2 regions of the Variovorax sp. PAMC28562 genome follow, and region 2 is predicted to be linked to the other one. Evidence: predicted binding sites of a transcription regulator. Region 2 holds the regulator's gene; the other holds the start of a gene.
The links. The regulator sigma-54, encoded in region 2, starts transcription at its own class of promoters, with help from an activator protein. The targets are predictions, from matches to a motif close to TGGCANGNAANCTGCTTT.
Positions count from the first base shown of each region.

Region 1 (3,204 bases), 850 kb from region 2:
CCCAAGGGCTACCTGCAAAAGCTGCGTGCCATTTGCGACAAGCACGGCATCCTGCTGATCTTCGACGAGGTCATCACCGGTTTCGGCCGCATGGGCACCAACTTCGCGGCGGACTACTACGGCGTGGTGCCCGACATGCTCAACTTCGCCAAGTGCGTGACCAACGGCGTCATTCCCCTGGGCGGCGTGATCTGCCGCGACAAGCTCTACGACGCACTGATGAAGACCGACGCGCCGGAGCACGTGGTCGAGTTTTTCCATGGCTACACGTACTCCGGGCACCCGGTGTCTTGCGCGGCAGCCATCGCCACGCTCGAGCTGTTCCAGAAAGAGCAGCTCTTCTCGCGCGCCGCCGAAATGGGCCCGGTGCTGGGCGACGCGTTCCACAGCGCCTTCAGAGGCCTGCCGAACGTCATCGGCATTCGCAGCCTGGGCCTGGCCGCCGCCGTCGAGCTGGCGCCCATCGCCGGCCTGCCGGGAAAGCGCGCCTACGACGTCTTTCTCGATTGCTTCCACAAGGGATCGCTGGTCCGGGCCGCGGGCGATGTGCTGGTGATCGCGCCGCCTTACATCGTCGAGAAATCGCACATCGACACGCTGGTCAACACGCTGGCGGATTCGATCAAGAAGTTCGCCTGAGCGGACGCCGGCGCGGCCAATGCGCCGGCACCGGCTTCCGTCAGCCCTTGCGCAAGGAGGCGCAGTAGTCCTTGTCGGGCAGCGCCGGGGTCATCCAGATCGCGTCGTAGCCCTTGGCCTTTCCTGCGCCGCCGGCCTGCAACTGGATCGATCTGATCGACAGATCGGTCGGCAGATGCTGCGCCACGCCGATCGTCTTGGTCGCGTGCCCTGCGCCGCTGATCAGCAGCACCGTCTTGCCCGGCTGGCGCGCTTTGACGATAGCCTGCGCCATGGCGCGGTCGCGTGCGATCTGCACGCGGGTCATCGGGCCGATTTGCGATTCGGGCAACAGGTCGCAGTGGCCGGCGCGGACGGCAGCTTGCTGCGTTTCGCGGCCGCTGTCCGAGAGCTGCGCGTCGAGCGACACGTCGGCCATCGCGTCCTTGATACGAGCCAGCGGCAGGTTGGCGCCGACCACCGGCACGCCGGCGCGCACTGCCACCATGATGGCCGGGCCGTAGTCGTCCCAGCCCCAGGCCTTGTCGTTCCATTTCAAGGCGTCCTGAACCTGGGCTTCGGTCGCGCCGGCCGGGAGCTTGGCCGTGCCGCTACCTTCTTCCGCCATCTCGATGGCGAGCGCGGCCAGCTTGCCCTGCGTCACCAGCGCTTCCACCGCCTCGCGTTCGATGCGGTGATGGTCGGCCGCGTCGTGCTGCTCCCCCAGCAGGATGACGTCGGCAGGCATCAAAGCGTCGATGCGCCGTGCGACGGGGACGTCGGCAGCGACGGTGCTGGGAGCGCCGGGGAGCATCGAGCAGCCGGCAAGCCACAAGGCGGCGCCGAACGAGACAACCAAAAGACGAGATGAAGTCCGCAACGAGGCCAGCCATCGAAACCGCATTGCGGACAAACGAGCCGAAGAATTGAGCGAATGCATCTGCGAATACTAGCGAGGAGCGAGGAAAGGAGCGCGCGGTTCAATCCATCTTGGCTCAGGCGCCGACTCGACGAATGCTCTCAATGAACGAGTACCGGTTTCTGCGCCAGCTCCGCATAGCCCTCGAGCGTGTCTTCGACTTCTTCCTGCGTTGGCGTGTTGATCTGCCAGGCAGTGATCTGTTGCTGGAACAGTTCGGCCCACGAGCCGTCGAGGTAGACCTCTTTGCCCGAGCGCTTGTCGACGATCTCGAAACCGTGGCGCGCCAGCACCGGCAGGTGCGGCGCCAGCGGCTTGTCGCCCTCTGTGGGCTGCACGTGCACGACCGCGTACGCGTCGGAGTCGTACAGCATGTGCATGGCGGAACTGGAAAGGATGTCGAGAGCGTTCATGGAGGTTAGATAGCAATCAACGCGCCAGTTTCAAGAATGGATCGCAAAAACAGGATTTTCGAGCGATTTTCCGGCGCGCAGACTTGCACCGATTGGTTTGCAACCCGCGCTCAACCTGGCGGCTTCATCGCAAGTTGTTCGCGCAGTTGCATGTCGGCGAAGTCGCCGTTGGGCTGGGTTTGCTTGATGCGGACGGGCAGGTAGCCGAGGTCTGGCGCCAGCCACAGCTCGATCCGGTCGTCGAATTCGCGACGCGCGCTGCGCGTCAATTTGCGCACCGTGAAATCGCCGGCCGGCAGGCTCAACTTCTCTTCGCCCTCGACATTGAAGGTCCAGATCTCGGCATCGCGCGAGCTGACCGTCTGGACCGAAATGGCGCTGCCGGCCGGATAGCGCGCCGGATCGCCGGCCAGCATCGCACCGAGCTGCAGCACCACGCTCAGTCGGTCCTGCGCGCCGGCCAGCAAAGGCACACTGGGCGCGTTGTTGCTGAAGACCACCTTGCCTTGGTCGCGCACGAAATGCGAGGCGATCTCGGTTTTGCGATTGTCTGAAAAGCGCTGCGGCTCGATACCGGTCGGTCCGATCACGCCGCTGCTGTGCTGGGTGCGCAGCGTGCGGAACAAAAAAGTGAGCGCCAGGCGCGCGTCGTAGGCGTTGCCGTCCTGCAGCCAGTCGAGCCGCCCGAAAACCCCCTGCATCGGCGACGTGCCTTGCTGGCCGGTCACGGCGAAGGCGAGTTGCACGGAACCGGGCACGCGCAAGGCCGTCGGGCCGGTCATGGCGCCTTGCGGGCTCGTGCCGCTGCCGGCGTTGCCTGCGGAGGCTGCGCCGCCGGAGCCGCCCGGCGCACTGGCGGCGGCTTCGGGCGCTGTTGCAGCCGTGGTGTCGGCGGGCGTCGGTTCGACGGCCGGCGCCTTGGCCGCTGGCTCGATCACGGGTTCGACGGCAGGCTGCGGCACGGCCTCATTCGGCGGTGGTGGTGGCCGCGGCGTTTCGACAGGCGCGCGTGGCTTGGGCGGCGTGATCGTCCGCGCGGCGCGTGGGTGTACCGGTTTTGGCGCGGACGCTGCTGCGGGCGTGCCTGCTTGTGCGGGCGTGGCAGCAGAACCAGCAGCAGGCTCCGCACTCGGCGGCGGCGCGATCACGATGGTCCGCGTGCTGAACTTGCCGGCCAGCGGTGCCGGCTGTGGACCGACGGCCATCGGCGTCAGTCCGAGCAGCGCGAGGTGGACCAGGGCGACCGCCAGCGTC
Region 1 covers NZ_CP060296.1:1,570,121-1,573,324, forward strand. The annotation lists gene H7F36_RS07440 (aminotransferase class III-fold pyridoxal phosphate-dependent enzyme) at 1-639, shown strand, start outside; gene H7F36_RS07445 (ChaN family lipoprotein) at 680-1,432, opposite strand; gene H7F36_RS07450 (DUF3567 domain-containing protein) at 1,639-1,917, opposite strand; gene H7F36_RS07455 (DUF3108 domain-containing protein) at 2,061-3,204, opposite strand, start outside.
Region 1: H7F36_RS07450 (DUF3567 domain-containing protein) is a predicted target of sigma-54. The motif match lies at 1,960-1,977, and genes of this name have one in related genera.

Region 2 (3,204 bases):
GCGCTCCGGCGTCGGCAGCCGGTGGCGCCAAAGCCACGCCACCAGCATCCGGTGCTTCGGGCTCGGGTTCTGGCTCAGGGTCAAGTGCCGCACCGGCCGCTACCCAGCCCGCCACCCCCGCTCCAGGCTCCGGCTTGCGACAGAGCACCACGCTCGGCGGAGAACCGCGCAAGTGATCGAAAACGCAGACACGATCGACGTCGGCAGCCGCCTCGAAGCGCGCGGCCTCAAAAAGACCTACGGCAGCCGAACGGTCGTCAAGGATGTGTCGCTCGGCGTGCAAAAGGGCGAGGTGGTCGGGCTGCTGGGCCCGAACGGCGCCGGAAAAACGACGTCGTTCTACATGATCGTCGGACTGGTTCGCGCTGATGCGGGCGAGATCACCATCGACGGCGAGCCTATCGCGCACATGCCGATCCACAAGCGCGCGCGCATGGGTCTGAGCTACCTGCCGCAGGAGGCGTCGATTTTCCGGAAGCTCACGGTCGAAGAGAACGTGCGGGCCGTGCTCGAGCTGCAGCTAGACACCGACGAGTCCGGCAAGTCGGTCCCGATATCGAAGGCACGGATGGAAGAGCGGCTGAGCGAGCTGCTGAACGATCTGCGCGTCGAACATTTGCGCAACTCGCCGGCGTTGTCGCTGTCGGGCGGCGAACGGCGGCGGGTCGAAATCGCCCGTGCGCTCGCCACGCAGCCGCGCTTCATCCTGCTGGATGAACCCTTCGCGGGCATCGACCCGATTGCCGTTATCGAAATCCAGCGAATCATCAGCTTTCTCAAAGAGCGCGGCATCGGCGTGCTGATCACCGACCACAACGTGCGTGAAACGCTGGGCATCTGCGATCACGCTTTCATCATCAGCGACGGGCAAGTTCTGGCACAGGGCACGCCTTCGGAGATCGTCGACAACGCCGAGGTACGACGCGTCTACCTCGGCGAACACTTCCGGATGTAGAGCGCGCAGGATGAAGCAAGGCCTGTCGCTGCGCGTATCGCAGCACCTCGCGCTCACGCCGCAACTGCAGCAGTCGATCCGGCTTTTGCAGTTGTCCACGCTCGAGTTGAGCCAGGAAGTCGAGCAGATGCTCGACGACAACCCGTTCCTGGAGCGCACGGCCGAAGAAGCAGCACGCGAAGAGTTCGGCATCGACGTGTCCGACGCGCCGGCGCCGCGTGAAGAGCACGACAGCGACCGCCAGAGCGAGAGCGACGGCGAGTTCGCGCCGAGCGCGCTGGCGACCAACGCCGACGGCGCGAGCACCACCACGACCGCCAGCGAGACCGAAGCGCCGGCCAGCGAGATGTCCGACCAGGAGCCCGACTGGGGCGGCGATGGCACGGTCGAGATGACGCCGGACGATGGCGAATGGGGCGGCGAGGCGCCCGCCAGCAGCAACAACCTGGGTCCGAACGACGGCAGCGAGCGCACCGACGCCACCGAGCTCGCGCGCAGCCAGGAGTCGCTGCAATCCTTCCTGCACCGACAGGCGCTGAGCCTGCGGCTGAACGAAAACGACCAGGCCGCGTTGCGTTTTTTGATCGAATCGTTGAATGACGACGGCTACCTCGAAGACTCGTTGCCAGCGCTGGCATCAGGCCTCGCAGGCGATGACAACGACCAGTTCGACGGCCTCGTCCACCACTTCCAGGTGGCGCTTGGCCTGTTGCAGAGCCTGGAGCCGGTCGGCGTCGGCGCACGCGATCTCGGCGAATGCCTGGCGATCCAGCTGAAGGCGCTCGCCCATGAGAACGAGACCGTCGAAGAAAAGCAGATCCGCAAGACTGCGATCCTGATCTGCAAGCAGCCGATGGAACTGCTCGCGCGGCGCGACTTCAAACGCTTGGCCACGCTCGCACGCAGCAACGAAGAAGAAGTGCGCAGCGCGCTGCAGATGATTGCCAAGCTGGAGCCCAAGCCGGGTCGCCGCTTCGTCGATGTCGAACGCAACATCGTGGTGCCCGACGTGATCGTCACCCGCACCGGTCGCGGCGCGACGCTCAAGTTCCGCGTGATGCTCAACCCCGACGTGATGCCGCGTCTGCGCGTGCACGACATCTACGCCGGCGCGCTCAAGGCGCACAAGGGCGAGGGCAGCCAGGCGCTGTCGCAGCGGCTGCAGGAGGCGCGCTGGTTCATCAAGAACATCCAGCAACGCTTCGACACCATCCTGCGGGTGAGCAACGCCATCGTCGAGCGGCAGAAAAGCTTTTTCGTGCACGGAGAACTCGCCATGCGCCCGTTGGTGCTGCGTGAGATCGCCGACGAGTTGGGCTTGCACGAGTCGACCATCAGCCGCGTGACCACGGCCAAGTACATGTCGACGCCTTACGGCACGGTCGAGCTCAAGTACTTCTTCGGCTCGGCACTCGGCACCGAAACCGGCGGCAATGCATCCAGCACGGCAGTGCGAGCGCTCATCAAGCAACTCGTGAGCGCGGAGAGCATCAAGAAGCCGCTGTCGGACAGCCAGATTTCCGACATGCTGAAAGAGCAGGGGATCGAATGTGCGCGGCGCACCGTCGCCAAATACCGCGAAGCGCTGCGCATCGCACCGGCGAATCTGCGCAAGGCCCTTTAAGGCGTCGGTTTACCGCCGCGCCTGCAACAAAATCCCGCGCAGCTCTGCCGGCTGCACCGGCTTGCGCAACGCATGCCAGCCACGCTCGCGGGCCAGGTGCAGCGTCGCTTCATCGATATCGGCCGAGATCAGCGCGATCGTGAGCGACGGCTTTTGCAGTTGCAGGCGTCGCGCCAGGTCGATGCCGTCGAGCTTGCCCGGCAAGCGGATGTCGCACAGCGCGACGTCGATGGCCTGCAGGTCGGCGAGCGCCAGCGCCTCGGCCGCGCTCTCGTAGATGCGTGGCAGCGCCTGCCATTGGCGCAGCAGGGCCGCGAGGCTGTCGGCCACCACGGCGTTGTCTTCGACCACCAGCACCGCCAAGCCGGGCGCGAGCGGCATGGCGTCGAGCGCAGCGGTGCTGGTCGCCGCCGCGGTCGCGGCGCGTGCCGTGAGGTCGGGGTGCCCATCGCGAGGGGCCGATGGCAGCGTGAAGCCGAACACCGAGCCGCGTCCCGGCAGCGACCGCAGCGTGATCTGGACCCCCAGCCGCATCGCCAGGCGCCGCACGATGGCCAGCCCCAGGCCGTGCCCACGCTGTAGATTGCGCTCCACGTTCCCGACCTGCTCGAAGTCGCCGAACACC
Region 2 covers NZ_CP060296.1:718,668-721,871, reverse strand. The annotation lists gene lptA (lipopolysaccharide transport periplasmic protein LptA) at 1-176, shown strand, start outside; gene lptB (LPS export ABC transporter ATP-binding protein) at 176-955, shown strand; gene H7F36_RS03485 (RNA polymerase factor sigma-54) at 966-2,579, shown strand; gene H7F36_RS03480 (hybrid sensor histidine kinase/response regulator) at 2,589-3,204, opposite strand, start outside.